DNA from 2 places in the Xanthobacter cornucopiae genome. Region 1 is predicted to be linked to the other one. Evidence: riboswitches for the same ligand, from Rfam matches in the RefSeq annotation. Region 1 holds a riboswitch; the other holds the start of a gene.
What was found. Region 1 has a riboswitch for cobalamin ahead of V5F53_RS20835 (energy-coupling factor ABC transporter permease). Riboswitches for the same ligand answer to the same signal wherever they lie in the genome.
Positions count from the first base shown of each region.

Region 2: another riboswitch for cobalamin. It lies ahead of V5F53_RS12700 (TonB-dependent receptor plug domain-containing protein); the one in region 1 lies ahead of V5F53_RS20835 (energy-coupling factor ABC transporter permease).

Region 1 covers NZ_CM195531.1:4,735,397-4,742,689, forward strand. Annotated here, with positions in the region: gene V5F53_RS20825 (outer membrane protein) at 93-1,838, opposite strand; gene V5F53_RS20830 (helix-turn-helix transcriptional regulator) at 2,202-2,978, shown strand; cobalamin riboswitch at 3,039-3,253, shown strand; gene V5F53_RS20835 (energy-coupling factor ABC transporter permease) at 3,291-3,962, shown strand; gene V5F53_RS20840 (cobyrinic acid a,c-diamide synthase CobB) at 4,157-5,470, opposite strand; gene cobA (uroporphyrinogen-III C-methyltransferase) at 5,467-6,327, opposite strand; gene cobM (precorrin-4 C(11)-methyltransferase) at 6,324-7,151, opposite strand; gene V5F53_RS20855 (cobalamin biosynthesis protein) at 7,148-7,293, opposite strand, start outside.
Region 2 covers NZ_CM195531.1:2,877,532-2,884,824, forward strand. Annotated here, with positions in the region: gene V5F53_RS12670 (adenosylmethionine--8-amino-7-oxononanoate transaminase) at 1-368, opposite strand, end outside; gene bioD (dethiobiotin synthase) at 365-1,012, opposite strand; gene V5F53_RS12680 (8-amino-7-oxononanoate synthase) at 1,009-2,163, opposite strand; gene bioB (biotin synthase BioB) at 2,160-3,212, opposite strand; gene V5F53_RS12690 (WYL domain-containing protein) at 3,401-4,213, shown strand; gene V5F53_RS12695 (hypothetical protein) at 4,317-4,742, shown strand; cobalamin riboswitch at 4,826-5,030, shown strand; gene V5F53_RS12700 (TonB-dependent receptor plug domain-containing protein) at 5,154-7,178, shown strand; gene V5F53_RS12705 (ABC transporter substrate-binding protein) at 7,190-7,293, shown strand, end outside.

The sequences.
Region 1 (7,293 bases):
GGCCGGTTCGCCGGCGCGCCGCCCGTTCTCTGCGCGGGATACGCCCGCCCGGCGTTCCGTCGCGGGGCCGGGCGCGGGGCGCCGCCCTCGCTTCAGTTGAAACGGTAGTTGATGCCGGCGCGCACGATGACGCCGTCATAGGTGACGGTGGTGGTCGGCACGTTGGCGAACAGGGTGGCGCCGGGCACGCCGCCGGCGAGGTTGTTGCCGTCCGGATCGATGGCGCCGACGGCGGTGGAGGCGAAGCTGGACGAGCCGAGGTTGTAATAGAGTGCCTCGGCCTTCACGCTCCAGCGCGAGGCGAGCTGCCATTCGCCGCCGCCGCCCAGCGTCCAGCCGACCCGGGTCTGCGACAGGTGGCCGGTGCCCGCGACGGTGGGGTAGCTGGCGGGAATGTCGTCATGGAAGGCGACGGAATTGGCGGAATCGGCGGTGACGCCGCCGTAGGCGAGGCCGCCGGTGGCGTACAGCAACAGGGCCGGCGTCGCCAGGTAGCCGACGCGCGCGCGCACCGTGCCCAGCCAGTCGACGCTGGCGGTGACGGTGCCGGCGCCGGTCGCGGTGTCGATGAGGCCGGAGAGGTCGGGGCCGTACTGTGCGATGCCGGCGTAGCTGCCGGTGCCGGTGATGCCGGAGCCCTGGATGTCCGCCTCGATGCCGGCGACGACGCTGGGGCCCCACTGATAATTGTAGCCGACCTGGACGCCGCCGATGAAGCCCGAGGGGCTGAGGCTCGCCGCGCCCGAATTGGCCAAGGCGGTGAAGCCGGCGGGGGTGCCCCAGTACGGGTCGGTGGCGATGGCGTCGGCCACCGGGAAGGCCAGGGTGTCGGCGGTGCCGGAGGTGCCCCAGCCGTAGCCGGCGTTCAGGCCGGCGTAGAGGCCGTTCCAGCCGGCGGGCGCGGCTTCAGCAGCGCTGGTGGCGGCAGGGCCGGCATTGAAGTGGTAGTTGACGCCGGCGCGCAGGATGAAGCCGTCATAGCTGACTGTGGTCACCGGCGTGTTGGCGAACAGCACCGCGCCGGGGACGCCGCCCGCGAGGTTGGCGCCGTCGGGGTCGGTGGCGCCGACCGGGCTCGAGGCGAAGCTGGACGAGCCGAGATTGTAATAGAGCGCTTCGGCCTTCACGCTCCAGCCGGGGGTGACCAGCCATTCGGCGCCGCCGCCGATGGTCCAGCCGACGCGCGTGCTCGAGGCCGCGCCGCTGCCGCCGAAGGTGGGGAAATAGCCCGGGAGGTCGTCCGCGAACGACACCGTGTTGATGGACCGCGCGGTGACGCCGCCATAGGCGAGACCGCCGGTGGCGTAGAGCAGCACGTCGGGCGTCACCAGGTAGCCGAGGCGGGCGCGCACCGTGCCGAACCAGTCGATGCCGGCGGTGACGGTGCCGGCCCCGGCGGCGGTGTCGACGAGGCCGGAGAGGTCGGGGCCGTACTGGGCGATGCCGGCGTAGCCGCCGGTGCCACGGATCGCCGAGCCCTGCAGGTCCGCCTCGATGCCGAGCACGACGCTCGCGCCCCATTGGTAGTTGTAGCCGGCCTGGGCGCCGCCGATCATGCCGGACTGGCCGAGGCTCGCCGTGCCGGAATTCGCCGCGGCGGTGAAGCCGGCCGGGGTGCCCCACAGCGGGTCGCCGGCGATGTTGTCGACCAGAGGAAGGCCCAGCGTGTCGGCGCTGCCGGAGGTGCCCCAGCCGAAGCCGACGTTCACGCCCGCATAAAAGCCGGTCCAGGCGGGTGGCGCCGCCGGTGTCGCCTTGGTGACGGACAGATCAGCCGCGTAGGCCGGGCCGGCGGCGAGAGCGACCGCGAACGTATTGAGCAGTAGTGTCTTTCTCATTGCTTGGCCCCCGCCGGATCGAAGAAATTCGCTTTTCCCTACGCTAGGTCGCCCTGATGATACAATCAAATTCAGCCCGCATCCTCTAATTAGAGGGGGGTTGATATTCTTTATCTCCCCTCTGCATACTTGCGCTCGGCTGCTCAAAGTTGCAGGCATTGCAGGCGCACGGGCCTGAATGTTTGCGGCGGTATCTGGGAACGTCACTCGGCTGGCCTGGATCGCCCGGCGGGGTGGCACGCGAACCGCCACGCGGGTTGTGGCTGTGTCGGGGGATACGGCGGTCCGGGCGGCATGCCCTGTTGCATGACGCCGGTGGCGCGGTACACAGAGGTGGCGCCGTTCTCCAACCCGCGACCCACCATGGACCCCGATCGCCAGGAACATATTCATCGCCTGTGGGATGACTTGTCGGATTTCGAAGCCAGCCAGTGGACGCAGGCGGCCGCGCACCTGATGCAGGTGCTGGGCGATGCGGTGCAGGCGGCCAACGCCACCTGGGCCGGCGCCATCCGCGTGTGCGGGAGCGCGCCCGACGATCCGCTTCAAGGCTGGCGGGTTTCCGCCATGCAGGCCCTGCGGCCGGTGGCCCCCTATCCGGACGAGGGACATTTCAAGGAGATCCTGCGCATCTGGGAGCGGCGGGAGATCGATCCCTCCTTCCTGCTGCCGCTGCGCAATGTCGGCACCTTCAGAACCTATGCGTTCCGCCGCGACCTGCCGCCGGACTGGTTCGAAACCCCGTTCTTCCAGCGCCACTACGGCGCCGTCGGCACCCAGGACGCGGTGTTCGTCGCCTTCCCGCTCAACCAGGATTGCGAATCGCATTTCGGCTTCTACGGCGGGCGTGCCTTCACCGGACAGGAGATCGCCGACGTCGCCTATGCGCTGCGGGGGATCAAGTGGTTTCATCGCCACCTGATGCTCGGCAACGGCCTGCTGATGGCGTCCCTGCCGCTCACGCCCACGGAACGCCGGGTGCTGCAGCTCCTGCTCACCAAGGCCTCGGAAAAGGAGATCAGCCGCCAGGTGGACATGGCCCTCTCCACCGCCCACCAGCACGTCACGCGGATCTTCCGCAAGTTCGGCGTGCGCAGCCGCGCGGAGCTGATGAGCCTGTGGCTGAACCGGGCCGGCTGAGCGCTCTGCGCCCGCGCCGGACATGGTGGGGAATCGCTTGACAGGTGCGGCCGCTTAGCCCCTCCTGTCCAGGCGCATGGTATCCGGGCCCTCGGCCCGGATTGAAACGGGAACGGGGAGAGGCGATGTCGCCCGAGCCCCGACCGCCCCCGCGACTGTGAGCGGCGAGCGACCTTCCACCACGTCACTGGCGTGTGCCTCGGCACGCCCCGGGAAGACGGAAGGCTTGGCTTTGACCCGCGAGTCAGGAGACCGGCCCTGCGCTTGGACCCAACCTCGCGCCGTCGGGTGAGACGGCTCAGGAGACTTGTCATGCATATCGAACCCGGCCTCGTGGACGGCGGGAAGATCTGGTTGAGCTATGCCACGGCCCTTGGTGCCGGTGGCTATGCCCTTAAGCTCGCGGTGGAGTCGGTGCGCGCGCGTGGCCTGGTCTCGCTCGCGGCCCGCAGTCTTGTCACCACCGCCCTGGTCTTCAGCTTCTTTGAAGTGCTGCCCCATCATCCGGTGGGCGTTTCCGAGGTGCATCTCATCCTCGGCTCCACCTTGTTCCTCGTCTTCGGCGCGGCGCCGGCGGCCATGGGCCTGGCGGCGGGCCTGCTGATCCAGGGGCTGTTCTTTGCGCCGTTCGACCTGCCGCAATACGGCATGAACGTCACCACCCTGCTGGTGCCGCTGTTCGGCGTGGCGGCGGTGGCCCGGCGCGTGGTCGCCCCCGGCACCCCCTATGTGGAACTGAAGTATCGTCAGGCGCTGGCGCTCTCCACCACCTACCAGGCCGGCATCGTCGCCTGGGTCGGGTTCTGGGCGCTCTACGGCCAGGGCTTTGGCGCGGCGTCCGAAATCGCCGCGTTCGGCGCCGCCTACATGCTGGTGATCCTGGTGGAGCCGCTGGTGGACCTCGCGGTTCTGGGCGCCGCCAAGGCGCTCGCCGGCCTGCGCGGCAGCCCGCTGCTGGAACGCCGCCTGTATGACGCCGCCTGACCCCGGCGCCGGAACCTCGGCATGATGCACGCGGCAGGCTCCGGCCTGCCGCGTTTTTCTTTGCCGCGCGAGGATTGGCGTAGGGGAAGCGCCGCGTCCCGGAGTGGACAGAGGCCGGCGCCCCGGCCTCGCCGCGGCGCGCCCTGGTCCCTGGTCCCCGGCTCTTGGTCGGCCCTTGCCGCGGGCGATCTGGGTCAGGCGGCGCAGATGGCGTGGAAGAAGCTGCCGGAGACCTGGCCCACCCGATGGCCGGCGGGCCCCAGCTCCTGTCCCTCGGCATCGGTGACGGTGGCGAAGGCGGCGTCCGGCGCGGCGTCCGCGTGGGTGATGGAGGCGTAGTGGAACTCGTGGCCCACCAGCCGGGTTCCCGCCGGCCCCAGCGCTCCGTCATGGACAAGCCGGGCCACCCTGTAGCCGAGGTGGAGGCGCCGCCGGGCATAGCTGGTGGCCACCGGCAGCAGGCCGGCCATGGCGTGGCTGACGCCCTCTGCGTCCTCCAGGTGGGTGCCCAGGACCATGTAGCCGCCGCATTCGCCGTGGATCGGGCCGGCGAAGCCGCGCAGCCCATCGAGGAAGCGCGTGGCGGCGGCGAGCCGGCCGGCGTGCAGCTCGGGATAGCCGCCGGGCAGCCAGCAGCAGTCGCAATCCGGGGGCGGCGGCTCGTCCGCCAGCGGTGAGAACGGGTGGATCTGCGCCCCCTGGCGGCGCCAGCTGGCGAGCACATGGGCATAGACGAACGAGAAGGCCGCGTCCTCGGCCAGGGCGATGCGCTGGCCCGGCGGCGGCAGCGCCGGCGCAGCGGCGGCCGCCACCGGCGCGCTGCGGGCCAGGGCGCGGACGCGGGGCAGGTCGAAGCCTTCGGCGCAGACGTCCGCCAGGCGGTCGAGCCGGGCCTCGAGGTCCGCCGTCTCGCTGGCCTGGACCAGGCCCAGGTGGCGTTCCGGCAGCAGCAGGGCCCGGTCGCGGCCCACCACCCCCAGCACCGGCAGGCCGACCCGCGCCAGCCCGTCTTCCACCAGCCGGCGATGCCGGTCGCTCGCCACATTGTTGAGGATGACGCCGGCGAGGGTGAGGCGCGGGTCGTAGCGGGCGCAGCCCAGCGCCACCGCCGCGGCCGACTGGGCATGGCCGGAGACGTCCAGCACCAGCAGCACCGGCCAGCCGAACACGGCGGCCACATCGGCCGAGGCGCCGGTGCGGCCGGCCGCGCCGCGCACGCCGTCGAACAGGCCCATGGAGCCCTCGGCCACCACCAGCTCGGCGCCCTCGGTGCTGGTGGCGAGCAGGCGCGCCATCACCGCCGGCGCCATGGCGAAGCTGTCGAGATTGACCGAGGGGCGCCCGGTGGCGGCGGCGTGGAAGGCGGTGTCGATATAGTCGGGGCCGCACTTGGCCCCCTGCACCCGCACCCCGTCGCGGGCCAGCGCCCGCTGCAGGCCGAGTGTCACCGTGCTCTTGCCCGAGCCGGAGCGGGGGGCGGCGATGAGCAGGCCGGGAGGAAGCATCATGTCGCCGGCCCCGCCGTGTCGCGGATGAGGTGGCGCGCCAGCGGCCGGCGCAGGGCGGCGATGGCCCCCACGGCGATGATGCACGGCGAGCGCAGCGCCCCCGCCGCCGCGCGGCGCGGCAGGTCGGCGAGGGGGGCTTCCGTTACATCCTCGTCGGCGGTGGTGACGGCATGGACGGCGAGGGCGGGCGTGTCCGGCGCCAGCCCGCCGGCGAGCAGCCCTGCGACGATGGCGGGCAGGCGCGCCACCGCCATGTAGAGCACCACCGGCATGCCCGCCATCGCCGCCTGGGCGAGGCGGGTGAAGTCGAGGGCGCCGTCGTCGGCGCCGTGGCCGGTGGCCAGCACCACCGCATGGTTGGTGTCGCGGGTGGTGGCGGGCACACCGTGGAGGGCGAGGCCGGCGAGGCCGCTCGATACTCCGGGCACGATGCGGAAGCGGATGTCGGCCTCGGCCAGCGCCAGCGCCTCCTCGCCGCCGCGCCCGAACACGAATGGATCGCCGCCCTTCAGCCGCAACACGCGCTTGCCGGCGCGGGCGAGGGCGATCAGCCGCCCGGTGATGTCGGGCTGGGCGGCGGAGGGCTTGCCGCCGCGCTTTCCGGCGAACTCCAGCGCCGCTTCCGGCGATGCCAGGGCCAGGATGCGCGGGTCCACCAGCGCGTCGTGCACGATCACGTCGGCCTGGGCGAGGCCGTTCAGGGCGTTGAGGGTGAGCAGGCCCGGGTCGCCCGGCCCGGCCCCGGTGAGCCAGACCGTGCCCGGCTCGAACGCGGGAGACAGCCGGGCGAGCGCCATGGCCGGGGCGGCCGTAGAGGAGCGTTCGGAGGGGCCCGGGGTGGGGCTTTGAGATGTCATGGCGCCTCTCCGGTGGCGATGGTCGCGGCAGGGGTGGCCGCGTGGTCCGCCGGGGTGGCGGTGGGGCCGTGGCGTGGGCGGAAGCGGCGATCGTAGCCGGGGGCATAGAGGGCGCTGTCCGGCGCCGGGCCGCCGGACAGCGCCGGGCCCACGAAGATGGTGGCGGAGCGCTCCAGCCGGGCTTCGGCCACCCGTTCAGCCAGGGCGCCGAGCGGCGCGCGGATGATGCATTCCTCCGGCCAGGAGGCGCGGAACACCACGGCGGCGGGGCAGTCGGCGCCGTAGAAGGGCAGCAGGTCCGCTGCCACCTGGTCGATGACGTGGATCGACAGATGGATGGCGAGGGTGGCGCCGGTGGCGGCAAAGCCGGCCAGCGTCTCGCGCGCGGGCATGGGCGTGGCGCGGCCGGAGGTGCGGGTGAGCACCAGGGATTGCGCCCGCTCGGGCACCGTCAGTTCGGCGCCTAGCGCGGCGGCGGCGGCGGCGAAGGCCGGCACCCCGGGGGTGAGCGTGTAGGGAATGGCGAGGGCGTCGAGCCGGCGCATCTGCTCGCCGGCCGCGCTCCACACCGAGAGGTCGCCGGAGTGCAGCCGCGCCACCTCGATTCCCGCCGCATGGGCGCGGGCCATGTGGGCGATGATGGTGTCGAGGTCGAGCGGCGCGGTGTCGATGCGGGGCGTGCCCGGCGCGCACCAGGAGAGCATTTCGGGCGCCACCAGCGAGCCGGCGAACAGGCACAGGCCGCAGCGGGCGAGGAGATCGCGCCCGCGCACGGTGATGAGGTCGGCCGCGCCCGGCCCGGCACCGATGAAATGCACGCTCATGGTGAGGCCTCCCCGATGGTGGGCGTTCGCGCGACGCCGTGCGCCAGCGCGCAGGTGGCGCGCCCGGCCTGGAGGCGGGGCACCAGCAGGCGGGCGTCCCGCCCCGCCGCCGCCAGCGCCGCCGCTTCCGCCACCGAGCCGA
Region 2 (7,293 bases), 1.9 Mb from region 1:
CCAAGCGCCATCTTCAGCGCCACCTCGACGCAGGTGGAGCCGCTGTCGGAATAGAACACCCGGGAAAGCCCCTCCGGCGCCAGCTCCACCAGGGCGCGGGCCAGCGCCTCCGCCGGGGCGTGGGTGAAGCCGGCGAAGATGATCTGGTCCAGGGTGTCCGCCTGGGCCTTCACCGCCGCGACGATGGGGGCATAGCGGTGGCCGTGGGTCACCACCCACCAGGAGGAGATGGCATCGAGAATGCGCGTGCCGTCGGGCGTGAACAGGTACGCGCCCTCGCTCCGGGCGATGGGCGTCATGGTCGGCTGCAGCGCGTGCTGGGTGAAGGGATGCCAGACGGGCGAACCGGACGTGAAGGCGGCGGTCATTCTGATGGGGGTCCTTGGAGGAAGTCCTCGCGCCGGAAGCCGGCGGCGAAGGCGACGGCCAGGGTGCCGGCATCGAGCGGCGCGAGCGGCGGCAGCGTGCCGAGCACCGGCACCGCGCCGAGGCGGGCGATGATGCGGGCGTTCTCCGCATGCGGCGGGCCGATCAGCACCACGCCGCGCACGGGGACGGAGCGGCGGCGCAGGGCCTCCAGCGACAGCAGGGTGTGGTTGATCGTGCCGAGGCCCGACCGGGCGCACAGCACCACCGGCAGGCCCCAGCGGGCGAACACGTCGATGAACAGCAGGTCGTCGGCGAGCGGCACCATGAGCCCGCCGGCGCCCTCGATCACCAGCGGCCGGCCGGGATCGTCCGATGGCGGGGCGAGACGGGCGGGGTCGATGCGCACCCCGTCGATGGCGGCGGCGAGATGGGGCGAGGCCGGGGTGCGCAGCCGGTAGGCCTCCGCCAGCACGTCGCCGGGCGCGAGGCCGGCGAGGCGGGCCACCGCCTGGGTATCGGTCTCTTCCTCCAGGCCCGATTGCACCGGCTTCCAGTAGCGCGCGCCGAGAAAGGCGGCGAGCCCGGCGCTGAACACGGTCTTGCCGATGCCGGTATCGGTGCCGGTGACCACCAGGCGCGTCATGCCGCGCGGCTCCCCATTTCCACGGCCAGCGCATCCACCAGCGCCGTCACGTCCGCCGCGGTCACGTTGAGGGTGAGCGAGACGCGCAGCCGCGCCGTGCCCTCCGGCACCGTCGGCGGGCGCACCCCACGCACGTCGAAGCCCCTGGCCTGCAGGCCGGCGGCGAGCGCCATGGCGCGCCCGTTGTCGCCGACGATGACCGGCTGGATCTGCGAGCCGGAGGCAGGCGCACCGATGCGCGCCAGCTCGCGCCCCGCATGGGCCACCAGCGCCGCCAGCCGCTGGCGCCGCTCGGGCTCCGCCGCCACCACGCCCAGCGCCGCTTCCGCCGCCACCGCCATCAGCGGCGAGGGCGCGGTGGCGAAGATGAAGGGCCGCGCCCGGTTCACCAGGTAGTCGCACAGCACCCGGGCCCCGGCCAGCAGCGCGCCGGAGCCGCCCAGCGCCTTGCCGCAGGTGTGCAGCACCAGCACGTTCTCGCGCCCCTCGAACGCCGCCGCGAGGCCGCGCCCGTCCGGCCCGTAGACACCGGTGGCGTGGGCCTCGTCGATGAAGAGAAAGGCGTCGTGCGCATCGGCCAGCGCCATCAGCTCGGCCAGCGGCGCGATGTCGCCATCCATGCTGTAGAGGCTTTCGACCACGATCCACACCCGGCCGGTGCCGCCCTCGGCGCGGAAACGGCGGATTTCGGCCGCGAACGCCTCCACCTCGTTATGGCGGGCGGTGACCGCCAGCGCCCGGCCGGCGCGGGCGCCCTCGTGGGCGCTGGCGTGCACCAGCTCGTCCATGACCAGGAGGTCGCCCTTCTGCGGCAAGGTGGTGAGGGCGGCGAAATTGGCCACATAGCCGCCGCCGAAATAGAGTACCCGTTCCGCATGGAAGAAGGCGGCGGCGGCCGCCTCCAGGCGCTCGTGCTCCTCCGCATTGCCGCGCAGCAGGCGCGAGCCGCCCGCCCCCACCGGCGTGCCGGCGTCGAGGGCGCCGCGCACCGCCTCGGCGAGCCGGCCGGAGGCGGCAAGGCCCAGATAATCGTTCGAGGCGAAGTCGCGCCCGGCGCGGGGCGCGAGGGTGCGCAGGCGGTCCTTGCGTTCGAGCCCGCGCAGGGTCGCGGCATAGCGTTCCAGCAGCGCGGAACCGCCGGCTGCGCTCATTCCGCCGCCGCCATCGCCGCGCAGGGCGCCTCGACCTCGACGGTTTCCACCTCCACCTTCAGCTCCATGGGATGGATGCCCAGGCGCTGGAACAGCACCGCATCCTTGTCCTCCTCCGGATTGCCGGCGGTGAGCAGAGTCTCGCCCACGAAGATGGAGTTGGCGCCGGCGAAGAAGCACATGGCCTGCATCTCGTCGCTCATCTCGGTGCGGCCGGCGGACAGGCGCACATGGGAGGTGGGCATGAGGATGCGGGCGAGGGCGATGGTGCGCACGAAATCGATGGGGTCCACCTTCGGCGCGTTCTCGAGCGGGGTGCCGGGAATGGCGATCAGCATGTTGATGGGCACGCTGTCCGGCGGCTCGGGCAGGTTGGCGAGGGTCACCAGCATGTCCACCCGGTCCTCCTCGCGCTCGCCGAGGCCGAGGATGCCGCCCGAGCACACCTTGATGCCGGCTTCGCGCACATTGTCCAGCGTCTCCAGCCGGTCGGCGAAGGTGCGGGTGGTGATGACGTTGGCGTAGTGGGCTTCCGAGGTATCGATGTTGTGGTTGTAATAGTCGAGGCCGGCCGCCTTCAGCCGGCCGGCCTGGTCGGGGCTGAGCATGCCCAGCGTCATGCATGTTTCCATGCCGAGGGCCTTCACCCCCTCCACCATGGCCACCACGAAGCCCATGTCGCGCTCCTTGGGGCTGCGCCAGGCGGCGCCCATGCAATAACGGGTGGCGCCGGCGTCGCGGGCCTTCTTCGCCTCGGCGAGCACCCGCTCGACCTCCATCAGCTTGGAGGCGGACAGCTCGGCGTCGTTGCGGGCGGACTGGCTGCAATAGCCGCAATCCTCCGGGCAGCCGCCGGTCTTGATGGACAGAAGGCGGCTCAACTGCACCGCATTGGGGTCGAAATGGGCGCGGTGGACGCTCTGAGCCTGGAACAGGAGGTCGTTGAACGGCGCGCGATAGAGGGCAAGCGCCTCGTCCCGGGTCCAGCTCCGGCGCGAAGCCTCAGCCCTGGAAGCCACCCCGTCCTCGATTGTCACGGCGACCGACATGTCCACTCCCGCACGTTTCTCAAGCCCTGCCCCGGCGCGGATGCGTCCATCCGGCGCGGGAAGGGCGGACCTTAGCCAATGACGGCCGCTCAGGGAATAGGCAGATGCCGGCGCGAATCCTTAACAGTTCCCCCTTTGTCCGCGCCGCGGCATGGGTTACCAATGGAGCGACCCGGGATCGCCGCCACATGAACGCCATCACCTCGCTCAAGTCGTTCTTCATCGACCGCGTCGCCGCCCTCGGCGCGCCGCTCTATGCCAACGCCGGGCAGATCGCCCTGCCCGCCGACGATCCCCACGACGAGATCGCCGACCACGCGCGCGAGCACGACCCCGCCGAGGGCCAGTCCTTCGTCATCGACTATGTGGACCACGCCGGCCACGTCAGCCATCGCCGCATCTCGGTGTGGGCGATCCAGCGCAATGTGGAGGGCATCCCCATCCTCGTCGCCAAATGCCACGAGCGGCAGGCCGCCCGCGCCTTCCGGGTGGACCGCATCCGCGCCGTCACCGATTTCGACGGCACCCGGCGCGAACCGCTCAGCCGCTTTTTCTTCGAGACCTTCGGCTTCACCTGGCCCAGGGACGCCATCATCGTGCCCGGCGAGGACCCCTCCGAAGCCCGCTGGGACCGCATCCGCACCCTCATCAACCGCTCCGGCGTGGTGCTGCTGCTGGCCCTCGCCCTGGCGGACGGCGAGCTGGGCGCGGCCGAGACCGAGGAAATCCGGTTCTTCTGCGAGACCGCCTGCGGCCGCGCCGGCCTCGACCTGACCGGTGCCGAGCGCGAGCGGCTCGCCGCCTATCTCGGCCGCCTGCGCCCCACGGCGGAGAGCGTCGACGCCGCCCTCGACGTGCTCATGGAGGCGGAACGGCCCGCCATCGCCGACCTGCTGAAAGCCGGCCTCAAGGTGATCGCCGCCGACGGCGTGCTCAAGGACGACGAGGCGATGATGCTCGACAGCTTCTGCATCACCCTCACCGGCCAAAGCCTGCTTTAGGCCGTGTCGCCGGTGGGGCGGTCCTGGCACCGGCGTGCGGCGTGCGGCACCAAATGGCTGCGCCCGCGTTGTCCTCCCGGATGCCACGAGAGAGGACCCCCGCATGAGCCTCACCGATCCGCGCCCGCTGGCGCTGGCCGTTCTCCTGCTGGCCGCGGTGCCGGCCCCGGCGGCGACCGGCACCGCGCCCGGCGCCGGGCCGAGCGCGCCGGCCGATCTGCTGCCACCCCCCGGCGCGGCGGCGCCGCCGCCAGCCGAGCCGACCCCCGAGGCCCGGCGGGCGGAGGCCTGCAAGGCCCATGCGCTGGCGCGCCTGAAGACCCGCTCGCCGGCCATCGCCGACATCTTCATCGACATGGACGGGCTGACCGTGGCCGCCGCCGACATGAAGGTGGGCGGAGCCCACATCACCTCCGTGCTCATGGGCGAGGCCTATATCCAGCGCGACCGCAGCGACAAGGTGCATCGCTTCCTCTGCCTGACCGGCACCGACGACACGGTGCTGCTGACCTTCTTCACCGAGCAGTGAGACCGGCCGGCCACGGGGGGGGAAACGCCGATGACGACCAAGGTGGGGCAACCGGAAGGCATTGACGGGGCCACGCCGGCTCGCCTAGTTTGCGGCCAGACGGTATTCCTCCCAGAGGAATCAAGAGGGAATGCGGTGCGGGCGCCTGGCGCGCCCCATGCCGCGGCTGCCCCCGCAACTGTAAGCGGCGAGTCCCTCGCCAATCGCCACTGGGCACTCGGGGCCTGGGAAGGCGGCGAAGGACAAGGACCCGCGAGCCAGGAGACCTGCCGTCGAACCGTGGTCACACGCGGGCTCATCGGGCGGGGTGTTCCGGTGGCGGGATGATTTGCGGGAACGGCCTTCGCGCCGGTGACGTGGAAGATCCCTCGTTCGCGGTGACGTGCCACAGGCGTCCCGCCCGAGGTCCGCATGCCATTCGCTTTGCCGTCCACCCGTCGCCCCCGCGTTCCGCTCTCCCTTTCGGCCAGCCTCCTGGCCCTGCTCGCCGCGGCTCCCGCCCTGGCCCAGACCGCCCAGCCGCCGGCGGCGCAGGCCGCCCCGGCCGCCGACGCCAGCCAGATCGACCTGCCAGACGTGGTGGTGAGCGCCACGCTCACGCCCCTGCCGGAGAAGGAGGTGGCCAGCTCCGTCACCGTCATCACCGCCACGGAGCTTGAGGAGACCCAGCGGCGCAGCGTGCCCGAGGCGCTCGAATCGGCGCCCGGCCTCAATGTGGTGCAGACCGGCGGGCCCGGCGGCACCACCGCGATCTTCATGCGCGGCACCAACGCCAACCACACCAAGATCCTGCTGGACGGCATCGACCTGGGCGATCCCTCCGCCGCCGCCGGCGCCTTCAACCTCGGCACCCTCTACACCAACGACTTCGCCCGCATGGAGGTGCTGCGCGGCCCGCAAAGCGGCCTCTACGGCTCCGACGCCATCGGCGGCGTGGTGTCCATGACCACCGCCCGCGGCGAGGGCCCGGCCAAGGCGTCCGGCTATGTGGAGGCCGGCGCGCTCGGCACCTTCAACCAGGTCGCCAGCCTCTCCGGTGGCTTCAACGCCATCGGTTATGCCCTCAATGTCGGCCATTTCGCCTCGACGTCGATCCCGGTGACGCCGGCCGACATCGTGCCGTTCGGCAGCCCGGTCAACGCCAATGCCAGCGACAACTGGACCTATTCCGGCCGCCTCGACATCGACCTGAGCGACAGCTTCACCTTGAACCTGGTGGGCCGCTACATCGAGACGAGGCTCGCCTACACCTCCGACCTCTACGACTACGCCACCTTCACCGGCTATCCGGCGCCGCTGCAGGACACCGCCTATGGCCAGTATTTCATCGGCAAGGCCGAGGGTCTCTGGCGGGCGCTCGACGACCGGCTGGTGAGCACCTTCGGCGTGTCCGCCATCGACTACAGCAACGACAACGCCAGTCCCTACCCCTCCTATGTCAGCGCCTATGACGGCGACCGGCAGACCTATTACTGGCGCTCCAACTACACCTTCCTGCCCGGCCAAAGCGTCATGCTCGGGCTGGAGCGCTACAACGAGGGCATGACCAGCTCGTCCGCATGGTCATCCATGGACGCCACCACCGGAGACACCGCAGGCTACCTGCAGCTCCAGTCGGCGCTGGGCGAGCGCTTCTTCATGGCCGCCAACGTGCGCTATGACAGCAATGACGATTTCGGCGACCACACCACCTGGCGCCTCGCCCCCGCGCTGCTGTTCCCGGAAACCGGCACCAAGCTGAAGGCCACCTACGGCACCGCCTTCAAGGCGCCGACCCTCTACCAGCTCTACGCGCCCCTCTACGGCAACCCCGACCTGCAGCCGGAGGAGAGCGACGGGTGGGACGCCGGCTTCGAGCAGACCTTGTGGAACGAACGCGTCGGCTTCGGCGCCACCTATTTCCACAATGACATCACCAACCTGATCGTCACCACCTACAACGCCGCCAGCTTCACCTACAATTACGAGAACCTGTCGAGCGCCACCAGCCAGGGCGTCGAGGCCTTCCTGGCGGTGAAGCTCACCGACCGGCTGTCGGTGCGCACCGACTACACCTACACCAGCACCATCGGCTATTTCCCGGCGGGGGCCTCGTTCGGCGTGAGCTGCGAGCCGCGTGACGCCACGTCCTGCTATCCCCTGCGCCGGCCCAACAACAAGGTCTCGGTGGCGGTCAACTGGCAGCCGGTGGACCCGCTCACCCTCACCGCAACGCTGGTCTATCTCTCCGACTGGTGGGACGTGGACCGCACCACCTTCGCCGTGGTGCGCCAGCCCGGCTACACCATCTTCAACGTGGCCGCGAACTACACCGTCAACAGCAACGTCATGGTGTTCGGGCGCATCGACAACCTGTTCGACGAAACCTATGAAAACCCCAATGGCTGGCTGGCGCCGGGGTTCGGCGCCTATGCCGGCCTGAAGCTGACCTACTGAGGCCCCACGCCGTGACGCGCGCCCCCGCCCCGAAGCCCGCCGCCCCTGCCCGGGACCGGGGACGGGCGCGCGCCCGCCTTGCCGCCACGCTGCTGCTGGCGGCAAGCGCTTGGCC